2 regions of the Massilia sp. P2_C2 genome follow, and region 2 is predicted to be linked to the other one. Evidence: predicted binding sites of a transcription regulator. Region 2 holds the regulator's gene; the other holds the start of a gene.
What was found. Region 2 encodes sigma-54, which starts transcription at its own class of promoters, with help from an activator protein. Its sites were predicted from a motif close to TGGCANGNAANCTGCTTT; they were not measured.
Positions count from the first base shown of each region.

Region 1: the regulator sigma-54 is predicted to act here: its motif matches at 2,508-2,525, upstream of AC1DYX_RS03470 (PEP-CTERM sorting domain-containing protein).

Region 1 covers NZ_JBFUDR010000015.1:29,290-33,984, forward strand. The annotation lists gene AC1DYX_RS03455 (3-hydroxybutyrate dehydrogenase) at 1-60, shown strand, start outside; gene AC1DYX_RS03460 (bile acid:sodium symporter family protein) at 136-1,065, shown strand; gene AC1DYX_RS03465 (glycoside hydrolase family 1 protein) at 1,151-2,398, shown strand; gene AC1DYX_RS03470 (PEP-CTERM sorting domain-containing protein) at 2,612-3,298, shown strand; gene AC1DYX_RS03475 (aldo/keto reductase) at 3,326-4,321, opposite strand; gene galK (galactokinase) at 4,318-4,695, opposite strand, start outside.
Region 2 covers NZ_JBFUDR010000245.1:707-7,725, reverse strand. The annotation lists gene AC1DYX_RS23030 (KpsF/GutQ family sugar-phosphate isomerase) at 85-1,107, shown strand; gene AC1DYX_RS23025 (KdsC family phosphatase) at 1,107-1,640, shown strand; gene lptC (LPS export ABC transporter periplasmic protein LptC) at 1,651-2,253, shown strand; gene lptA (lipopolysaccharide transport periplasmic protein LptA) at 2,282-2,896, shown strand; gene lptB (LPS export ABC transporter ATP-binding protein) at 2,911-3,702, shown strand; gene AC1DYX_RS23005 (RNA polymerase factor sigma-54) at 3,705-5,210, shown strand; gene hpf (ribosome hibernation-promoting factor, HPF/YfiA family) at 5,276-5,635, shown strand; gene AC1DYX_RS22995 (enoyl-CoA hydratase/isomerase family protein) at 5,747-6,847, shown strand; gene AC1DYX_RS22990 (hypothetical protein) at 6,844-7,019, shown strand, end outside.

The DNA.
Region 1 (4,695 bases), on a different contig from region 2:
CCGACCAACGCGTTGACGGGGCAGTCGATCGTCGTCAGCCACGGCTGGTTCATGCAGTAAGCCGGCACGCGCGCCGACGTACAATGCGTGCCGTGCCTGCCGTACGACAGGCCGCACCATTGGGAGAAATCACGCGTGAACGCAGTAGAAAAAGCCAGCGCCTTCGTCGGCAAGACATTTTCGGTTTGGGTCATCCTGTTTGCGTGCTTCGGCTTCTTCGCGCCGGAGCTGTTCGTCGGGTACAAGACGTGGATCGCACCGCTGCTCGGCATCGTCATGTTCGGCATGGGGCTGACCTTGTCCACTGCCGATTTCCGCGAAGTCTTCCGGCGGCCGCGCGATGTCGCCATCGGCGTCGTCGGGCATTACCTCATCATGCCCGGCATCGCGTACGCGCTGGCGCTTGCGATGCGGCTGCCGCCGGAGATCGCCGTCGGCGTGATCCTCGTCGGTTGCTGCCCGAGCGGCACGGCCTCCAACGTCATGACCTTCCTCTCCCGGGGCGACGTCGCGCTGGGCGTGTCGATCGGATCGGTGTCCACGCTGATCGCACCGTTCGCGACGCCGGCCCTGGTGTCGCTGCTGGCGGGTGAGTGGATGACCATCCAGACGGCGGCGCTGTTCAGGGACATCGTGCAGGTCGTGATCGTGCCCATCGTGCTGGGCATCGTCGTGAAGACACTGTTCCGCCGCCAGGCCGAAGCCAGCGTGAAGGCGCTGCCGCTCGTGTCCACGGTGGCGATCGTGCTGATCATCGCGATCATCGTCGCACTCAACCAGGCCAGGCTGCTGACCAACGGCCTCCTGATGTTTGCCGCGGTCATCCTGCACAACCTGCTGGGCTTCGCGCTCGGCTACCTGTTCGCCAGGGCGTTCGGCATGAATCTCGCCAAGCGCAAGGCCGTGATGTTCGAGACGGGCATGCAGAATTCCGGCCTCGGCGCCGCGCTGGCGGCCGCGCATTTCGCACCGCTGGCCGCCGTGCCGAGCGCGCTGTTCAGCGTCTGGCACAACCTGTCCGGGTCCGCGCTGGCGACGTGGTTTGCCCGCAGGGACGACAAGTAGTCAAGTAGTCCCTCGGCAAACGTGCACGCCCGGGCCGCGAACCCGGGCTATACTCGGCTCCGCCCGACAATCCAAGGAGAGCCGCGTGGCACGACGTCCTGGAATCTTTCCCACTTTCTTCCTGTCCGGTTTCGAGTGTTCCACGTTCCTGTGGGGTGACCAGCGCGTGCGCCGCAACCTGGTGGCGGAAACTGGTCACGACCGCCACGCGGCCGAGGACTACCGGCTGCTCGCCGGCCTGGGCATTGCCGTGGCCCGCGAGGGCATTCCGTGGCCGATGGTGGACAAGGGCGGGCGCTACGACTTTTCGTGCGTCGATCCGTTCATCGATGCGATGAACGCGGCCAAGGTCATCCCGGTCTGGGACATGTGCCACTACGGCTACCCGGACGATCTCGATCCGTTTACCGACGCCTTCGTCGACCGTTTCGCCACGTACTGTCGCGCCGCGGCCGCCTATGTCGTGCCCAGGGTGCGCGGTCCGCACTTCTTCACGCCCATCAACGAGATCACCTTCTTTTCGTTCTGTGCGGGCGAATGGGGCTGGGCGGCGCCGTATCGCCGCACGCGCGAGGACCGGATGCGCCTGCGGTTGGCGCTGTGCCGGGCCGCGATCGCGGGCGTCAAGGCGATCCGCGAAGTCGATCCGGACGCGCGCATGGTGCACGTGGATCCGCTGGTCCGGGTGGTGGCGCCGCGCGATCGGCCCGACCAGATCGAGGCCGCGCACCACGAGACCTGTGTCGACACCTTCCTCGCCTGGGATATCCTGTACGGCCGCGAGCATCCGGAATTCGGCGGCGCGCCCGACATCCTCGACATCGTCGGTGCGAATTCGTACTCTTTCGGGCAGATGGAATACCGCGTACACGGTCCGCACGCGCCCCTCGCACCGGGCGACGACCGCATCGCGCCGTTGTGCGACATGCTGGAAACGGTCTGGCAACGCTATCGTCGCCCGATGATCATCGGCGAGACGAGCGGGCTCGGTCGCGGCCGTGCGGACTGGCTCCACGACGTGATGTGCGAGTCGCTGGCGGCGGTGCGGCGCGGCATGGACCTGCAGGGCATCTGCCTGTTTCCCGGCGTCGACATGCCGGACTGGCACAGCGGCGAATGGGTCCATAACGGCATCCACGACGTCGTTGCGGATAACGGCGACCTGAAACGCGTGCCCGACCAGGATTACATAGCCGAGCTGCGGCGCTGGCAGAAGGAACTGAACCGGGTCACCGCGCTGGACGAGGATCCGTTCAGCGATCCGGTGGAACTGCAGGATGTGATCGACGCGGCGCACCGGCTCGACATGAAGCCGGACAAGGATTGGTGTTGAGGGAGAAGTAGCGGGAGTGACGGGCAAGCCGAGGTATTCCTGTCGGAAAACTTGACACCAGTATTTACAATGATTCCAGGATTCCTTTCGATTCAAGAAGTTATGTGATTGGCATAAGTATTGCTTACATGAATGATTCGTGCCTGAAAAGCATGTTAAAACGTGCAGCACGGTAGCGACTCATCAATCACAAAAAAGTTCGAAAGGGATTCCATGAAATTGAAACAAATCGCGTCGGCACTGGCGCTCGTATCGCTGGGCCTGGCAGCCAACGCGTCCGCGTCCGTGATCCCGAGCGGCGTCCTGAACGACGTCTCGCTCGATACCGTCACCCAGACGTGGGGTTGGACGCTGATCAGCGAAAGCAATTATGGCGGCGGCCTGTCGATCGCGGATCTGTTCGCGGGACACAAGGATTACGTGATGATCGGCGCCATGCGCAAGGATTCGGGCGTGATCGACGTCCTGGCCGCCGATAAATACTCGACCGTTACGACGTATACCGCATGGAACCAGACGAACGTGTCGAACAACGTGGGCTGGTATTTCAACGGGTACTCGATGGGCTTTGCCGGCGCAACGGATTCCATCATGCAGAGCAGTGCCGATACCGCCGGCATGGACGAGCGCGACCGCCTGAGCTGGCATACGTCGAGCGTCATCGATTCCTGGAACCAGAATCCGAACATCGCGCCTGCCTTCGTATTCAACGGCTGGCGTTCGGGCAACAATGAGTGGATCTACCAGGGTTCGGACTGGGAACGTGTCGTCTTCACCCTGGACAGCGCGGCCAGCACGAACGGCAACAGCGTGCCGGAACCGGGCTCCATGGCACTGCTGCTGGCGGGTGCCTTCGGCGCAGCCGCCGCACGCCGCCAGCGCGGCAAGAACCGGGCGTAATATCCCGCCGCGGCGGTCGGCAAGCCGTTATCCTGCCAGGATCGCTTCCACCGCCGCAATCTCATCCCCCGCCAGCGGCGCCATCTCCACGGCTTTGACCGCATCCAGCACCTGTGCGGGACGGCTGGCACCGATCAGCACGGACGTGACCGCCGGCTGGCGCTTCACCCAGGCCAGCGCCAGTTGCGCGAGCGTACGCCCGCCCGTACGCGCGGCCTCGTTCAGCGCCCCGATCATCTGCAGGCGCTCCGGGGTGATGTGCTCCGGTTTCAGGAACCCGACGTTGCCCGCTGCGCGCGAATCGGCCGGCAGCGCGCCGCCAAGATAGCGGTCCGTCAGCAGGCCCTGCGCCAGCGGAGAAAACGCGATGCCGCCGATGCCTTCCTGTTCGAGTACGGGGAACAGGTCGGTCTCGGCCTGGCGCACCAGCATGCTGTAGCGCATCTGGTGGATCACAAAAGGCGTACCCAGGCGACGCAGCTCCGCCGCCGCGGCGCGCGTGCGCTCGCCGCCGTAATTCGAGATGCCGGCGTACAGCGCGCGGCCGCTGCGCACGATGGTGTCCAGCGCCGCCATCGTTTCCTCCAGCGGCGTGTTCGGGTCGGGACGGTGGTGGTAAAAGACGTCGACGTAGTCCAGGCCCATGCGCTTGAGGCTCTGGTCCAGGCTCGCGACGAGGTATTTGCGGCTGCCCCAGTCGCCGTACGGCCCCGGCCACATCGTGTAGCCAGCCTTCGTGCAGACGACGATCTCGTCCCGGTAGGCTTTCAGGTCCAGGTCGAGGATGCGGCCGAAATTGGTCTCGGCGGAACCGGGCGGCGGGCCGTAGTTGTTGGCCAGGTCGAAGCAGGTGATGCCGTGGTCGAACGCCGTGCGCACGATGTCGCGCTGGCGTTCGAAATCATCGAGCGCGCCGAAGTTGTGCCACAACCCCAGCGACGCGGCGGACAGCCGCAGGCCGCTACGGCCGCAATGCGGGTAGGGCATGCTGCCATAGCGTGCGGCCGCCGCCTCCCACGTCATGGTTTGACGGTGCCCGCGCCGGCAGCGGGGCGGCAGACGTAGATCGTGGCCGGCTTGTTGTCCGGCGAGCGGTACTCGCGCTCGACGGCGGCGCGGGCCGCGTCCACCAGGTCATGCGGGACGACTGCGACGACGCAGCCGCCGAAGCCGCCGCCCGTCATGCGCACGCCGCCGCGGGTGCCGATCACGTTCTTCACGATCTCGACCAGGTTGTCGATGGCCGGCACGGTGATCTCGAAATCGTCGCGCATCGATGCGTGCGATTCGGCCATCAGCTTGCCCAGGCGTTCCAGGTCGCCGGCGGCCAGCGCGTCGGCGGCGGCCAGCACGCGGTCGTCTTCCGTCACCACGTGGCGGGCGCGGCGCAGGACCAC
Region 2 (7,019 bases):
CGAAGACCCTGCGGGACGGTGGGTTGTTGTTGTTTGTTACGTCTGGCAAGTTTTTTGCTTTCCCAATTCGGATATACTTTGCCTATGAGTGTAACCGATGAAAAAATAATGCTGACAAGTTTTAACGCGGCCCAGGCCGGCCGGGCGCTGGAACTGGCCCGCGAGGCGCTGGACGTCGAGGGCGAAGCGATCCGCAAGCTGGCCGAGCGCCTCGGCCGCGACGACAGCGTGCCGCGCGCCGTGGCCGTGATGATGGCTTGCAAGGGCCGCGTCGTGGTATCCGGTATCGGCAAGTCGGGCCACATCGGCCGCAAGATCGCGGCGACCTTGGCCTCGACCGGCACCCCCGCGTTGTTCCTGCACCCGGCCGAGGCCGCGCACGGCGACCTGGGCATGGTGACCCCGCAGGACGTATTGATCGCGATCTCGTATTCCGGCGAAAGCAGCGAACTGGCCGTCGTGATCCCGGCCGTCAAGCGCATGGGCGTGCCCGTGATCGCGATGACCGGCAAGCCCGAGTCGCGCCTGGCGACCGTGGCCGACGTGCACCTGGACGTGTCCGTCGAGAAGGAAGCCTGCCCGCTGAACCTGGCGCCCACCGCCAGCACCACCGCGACGCTCGCGCTGGGCGATGCGCTGGCCGTCGCGCTGCTCGAGCTGCGCGGCTTCAAGTCGGACGATTTCGCGCGCTCGCACCCGGGCGGCGCGCTGGGCCGGCGCCTGCTGACCCACGTGCGCGACGTGATGCGCAGCGGCGCCGCGGTGCCGACGGTGAAACCGGGCGCGCTGCTCACGGAAGCCCTGCTGGAAATCTCGCAGAAGGGCATGGGCATGACGGCCATCGTCGACGATGCCGGCCGGCCGGTCGGCGTGTTTACGGATGGCGACCTGCGCCGCCTGATCGAGAAGGTCCAGGATTTCAGCAAGCTCGTGATTCGCGACGTCATGCACCCGAATCCGCGCCGCGTGCACCCGGAACAGCTGGCGGTGGATGCCGTCGCCGTGATGGAAGAATTCCGCATCAACCAGATGCTCGTCACCGACGCCGACGACGTACTGGTCGGCGCCCTGCACATCCACGACCTCACGCGCGCCAAGGTGATCTGATGGTGACTCCGCTGGCACACATGGAGCGCGCAGCGCGCGTAAAAGTCATGATTTTCGACGTCGACGGCGTCCTCACCGACGGCAGCCTGACCTATGGCCCGGACGGCGAAGTCACGAAGACGTTCTACGTGCTGGACGGCCTCGGCATCCAGCTGCTGAACCGCACGGGCGTGCAGACCGCGATCATCAGCGCACGCACGTCGCCGATCGTCATCAAACGCGCGGCCGACCTGGGCATCACCCACGTGTTCCAGGGCCAGCACGACAAGCGCCTCGCGTTCGCCGAGCTGCTGGATAAAACGGGGGTGACGGCCGCGGAGTGCGGCTATATCGGCGACGACGTGATCGACCTGCCGCTGTTTACGCGCGTGGGTTTTGCGGTGACGGTGCCGAGCGGCCATCCGGAAGTGCAGTACCGCGCTCATTACGTGACGAAGAACCCGGGCGGCCGCGGCGCCGTGCGCGAAGTGTGCGACATGGTGATGCGTGCCCAGGGTACCTACGAACAGGCGCTTGCGCCTTACTTCGCCTAGAAGAGAAGACATGGCCTCCGCAAGCTACAAGCGTACCGCGCACCGCTGGCGCCTGCTGGCCCTGATGCTGACCGCCGTGTTCTGCGCGTTCGGCAGCTTCTGGCTCGTGCAGGTGCTGCAGGGCGAAGAGAATGCACCGGGCGCCAGTGCGGGCAACGAGCCGGACTACATCATCGACAACTTCAGCTGGGTGCGCATGTCGGAGACCGGCAAGCCGCGCTACGTGATCTCGGGCGAACGCCTGACGCACCATCCGGCCGACAATACGGCCCTCGTCGACAAGCCCGTCGTGCACAGCCTCACCGTCGAGCACCCGCCCATGACGATGACGGCCGAGCGTGCGCTGGTCAGCCAGAACCAGAACCAGATCGACCTGACCGGCAACGTCGACATCCAGCGCCCCGCCGGCGCGAAGTCGGAGCCGCTGCGGATCCGTACGGAAGCGTTGACGGTGCTGCCGGACGAGGACATCGTCAAGACCGACAAGGCGATCGAGATGCAGCTGGGCGCGTCGTCCGTGACCGGCATCGGCATGCTCGCCAATAACGCCACGCAGCAGGTGCACCTGGGCGGACGCGGCCAGATCATCTATCCGCCGCGCGCCCCGCGCTGACGCGTACCTAACAACAAGGACGAGATCCATGAAAAAACACCTTGCCGTCGCCATCCTGTCGTTCGCCTCGCTCTCCGCCTGGGCCGAGCGCGCCGACTCGCTCAAGCAGGCCGTCATCAACTTCGACACGCTGGACGTGGACGAGGTGAACCAGGTCCGCATCCTGACGGGCAACGTCGTGCTCACGCGCGGCACCCTCACCCTGAAGTCGGACAAGGCCGTGCTGAAGGAATCGCCGGAAGGCTATATGAGCGTCACGCTGACGGCCAACCCGGGCAAGACGGCCAGCTTTCGCCAGAAGCGCGACGGCGGCCCGGACCTGTGGGTCGAGGGCCAGGCCGAGCGCATCGAATACGACGAGCGCACGGAAATCGTGAAACTGTTCTCGAAGGCCATCGTGCGGCAGCTGGAGAACGGCCGCCTGGCGAACGAGGTCGATGGCGCCTACATCGCCTACGACAACCGCACCGAAGTCGCGAACGTGCGCAATGACGTCAGCGGCCAGAGCAAGCCGGGCCAGGGCCGCAACACGCTGATCATCGCGCCGCGCCGCACGACGGCGGCGCCGGCAGCGGGCGGCCCTGCGGCCGCCCTCCCTGCGGCTGCCGGCGCCCCTGCCGCCGCCCCGGCGGGCAAGCAATGACGGAGGCACGCGTGATGGAACAACGCACGATGGAAGCAGGCATGCTGACGGCACCGGCCGCATGCGGCGGCAGCACGCTCGTCGTCAAGGGGCTGCAGAAGAGCTACGGCAAGCGCCTCGTGGTGCGCGACGTGTCGCTGCAGGTCGCGTGCGGCGAAGTGGTCGGGCTGCTGGGGCCGAACGGCGCCGGCAAGACGACGTCGTTCTACATGATCGTGGGCCTGGTGCCGTCGGACGCCGGCAGCATCGACATCAACGGCACCGACATCACGAGCCTGCCGATCCACCGGCGCGCGCTCCTTGGCCTGTCGTACCTGCCGCAGGAAGCGTCGGTGTTCCGCAAGCTGACGGTGGAAGAAAACATCCGCGCCGTGCTGGAACTGCAGCGCGAGAACGGCAAGCCCCTGACCAAGACGCGCATCGCCGAACGCCTCGACGAGCTGCTGACCGAGCTGCAGATCGAGAAGCTGCGCGAGAACCCCGCGCTGTCGCTGTCCGGCGGCGAGCGCCGCCGCGTGGAGATCGCGCGCGCGCTGGCGACCGATCCGCGCTTCGTGCTGCTGGACGAACCGTTCGCCGGCGTGGATCCGATTGCCGTGATCGAGATCCAGCGCATCGTGCGTTTCCTGAAGGAGCGCGGCATCGGTGTGCTGATCACGGACCATAACGTGCGCGAGACGCTGGGCATCTGCGATCGCGCCTACATCATCAACCAGGGCGCGGTGCTGGCCTCCGGCCGTCCCGACGACATCATCGCCAACGAGTCGGTGCGCCGCGTCTACCTGGGCGAACACTTCCGAATGTAGTCATGAAACAGACGCTGCAACTCAAGACTTCACAGCACCTCGCGCTGACGCCGCAGCTCCAGCAGTCGATCCGGCTGCTGCAACTGTCGACACTGGAATTGCACCAGGAAATCGAGCAGGTGCTGGGCGAGAACCCGCTGCTCGAGCGGCTCGACGATCCGCTCGACCGTTCCGTACGCCTGCTGGCCGACGGCGCCATCAACAGCGCACCCGCGTCTTCGCAGGGCGAGGCGCCCGCGTCTTCGCAGAGTTCAGGCGAAGAGGGCGGCGGTGCTGCCACCTCCGAGAACGGCAATGGCGAGAACGGTGGCGACGGCGGCGCAGAGACCGGCGGCGAAGGCGGCGATGCCGACTGGGGCGAATCCGGCCGCAGCGGCAGCGGCAACGGCGGCGAGGACGAGGATGGCCGCCCGCAACTGGAAGCGAGCCCCGTCACGCTGCGCGAGCTCCTGATGGAACAGGCACGCCTGACGTGCTGCGGCGCGCGCGATTGCGCACTCGTGGAACTGGTCGTCGACGCACTGGACGACAATGGCTATCTGGAGGAATCGCTGGACGAGATCCATGCGCGCCTGCCGGAAGAACTCGACATCGAGTTCGAGGAATTGCGCACGGCCTTGGCCCTCGTGCAAAGCATGGACCCGCCCGGCGTGGGCGCGCGCAGCGCGGCCGAGTGCCTGGCCCTGCAGATCCGGCGCATGCCCGGCGTGCCGCTCGTCACGCGGCGCATGGCGCTGACCATCGTCGAAAAATACCTCACGTGGTTCGCGCAGCGCGAGTTCAACAAGCTCAAGAAGGCGCTCGACTGCGACGACGAAGACCTGCGCGAAGCCCAGGCCGTGATCCGCCAGTGCAATCCGCATCCGGGCGCGGCGTTCGCGTCGGACGTGTCGGACTTCGTCGTGCCCGACGTGATCGTGCGCCGCGCCAAGGATGGCTGGAGCGTGCAGCTGAACCCGGAAGTGATGCCGCGCCTGCGCGTGAACAGCCTGTATGCCTCGCTGCTCAAGCAGGGGAAATCGGACACGCAGTTGAACGCACAGTTGCAGGAAGCCAAGTGGCTCATCAAGAACATGCGCCAGCGCTTCGACACAATCTTGCGCGTGGCACAAGCCATCGTGGATCGCCAGCGTAACTTTTTTTCCCACGGCGCAGTCGCGATGCGGCCCCTTGTTTTACGTGAGATAGCTGATACACTAGGTCTACACGAGAGCACAATTTCTCGAGTCACAACTCAGAAATACATGCTGACCCCGCACGGCATGTTTGAGTTGAAGTATTTCTTCGGGAGTCACGTTGCCACCGAGGCGGGAGGCGAAGCTTCTTCGACGGCAATACGGGCCCTCATCGTACAATTGACAGGAGCAGAAGACCCCAAGAATCCTTTATCCGACAGCAAGATCGCGGAGATGCTAGGGGAACAGGGAATGGTTATCGCGCGGCGCACGGTCGCGAAATACCGTGAGGCGCTGAAGATCCCACCCGTCAGTCTCCGCAAATCCTTGTAACACCACACTGCCGCGTTGCGCTGGATGCGCGCACGTCATGGCAGGGTATCTTCAAAGGAGTGTGTATGAATCTCACTATCAGCGGACATCATCTCGATGTAACTCCAGCCATCCGAGAATACGTACAGAACAAGCTCGAACGCATTACCCGCCATTTCGATCAAGTGATCGATTCCCATGTCATCCTCTGCATTGACAATCTCACCGAGAAAGAAAAACGCCAGAAAGCCGAGATCAACCTGAGGCTCGCAGGCAAGATCGTCCATGTCGCCAGCGCTGCGCACGACCTGTATGCCGCCATCGACATGCTGATGGATCGCCTCGATCGCCAGGTCGTCAAGTACAAGCAGATGCTCAAGGATCATGACAACGCGTCCATCAAACGCATGTCCGAAGGAGGAGAGGAAGCTGCCGCCGCGGCGTGATGCCACGCTGACGCAGCACCAGGAAACGAAGGGCGCATCGGCGCCCTTTTCGTATTTTTGGGCCCGCCACGCGCGTTACAATGCGGTCTCATTATTCAAACAACAAGAGACATGACCGACTACGTTCAAACGCGCGTCGCCAACCGCACCGGCATCATCACCCTCGACCGCCCCAAGGCGCTGAACTCGTTGTCGCTGGACATGGTCCGCGTGCTCACGGCAACACTGCTTGCCTGGCGTGACGATGCGGGCATCGACGCCGTCTGCATCGGGAGCACGAGCGCAAAGGCCTTGTGCGCCGGCGGCGACATCCGGTTCTTCCACCAGGCCGGCAGCGCCACGCCGCAGACGGGCAGCCCGCTGCTGGACGATTTCTTCACCGAGGAATACGCCCTCAACCACCTGATCCACTTTTATCCGAAGCCGTACATCGCGCTGATGGATGGCGTCGTGATGGGCGGCGGCATGGGCATTGCGCAGGGCGGGCCTGGCTGCGGCCTGCGCATCGTGACGGAACGCTCGAAGATCGCCATGCCCGAGGTGAACATCGGCCTGTTCCCGGACGTCGGCGGCAGCCACTTCCTGTCGCACGCGCCGGGCCGCGTGGGCCATTACCTCGGCGTGACGGGGGCGACGATCGGCGCGGCAGACGCCATCTACGCGGGCCTGGCCGACGTGTTCGTGCCGGCCGCGCAGCTGGACGCGCTGCAGGCGCTGGTCGGGGCGACGCCGGGCGCTCGACTCCCTGATGCGATCCGCGCGTTCGCGGCGCCGTTTGCTGCCGATGCGGGCGGCGGGGAATTGGCCGCGCAGCGCACAGCCATCGACCGCCATTTCGGCGCCGATTCCGTCGCGGCCGTGATGGCTTCGCTGGAATCCGACGCGAGCCCGTTCGCGCAACAGACGCTGGCCACGATGCGCCAGCGCTCGCCGCTGATGATGTGCGTGACGCGCGAGATGCTCGTGCGCGGAGAGGAGCTCGGCGTGGCCGACTGCCTGCGCATGGAACGGGCGCTCGTGCGTCGCACGTTCGAGCATGGCGAGGTGATCGAAGGCGTGCGCGCGCTCGTGATCGACAAGGACAATGCGCCGCGCTGGACGCCGCCTCTGCTGTCCGACGTCACCCCGGAGATGGTGGCCGCGTTCTTCGCGCCCGTGTGGCCGGGGCACGCGCATCCGCTGCGCGATCTGCGCGACGCAAGCGGCGCATGATCGGGCTGCGGTTCGAATCCGCGCTCGCCGCCGATCAGCCCGCAGTATGGGCGTGGGCAACGTCGGTCGAGGGCATTGCCGACGAGATGGCGCCGCTGCTGCGCATGACCTTCCCGAGGGAGATGAAATGCCTGCCCGGCGGCGCCTTCGTGCCGGGCCAGCGGTTGTGCCG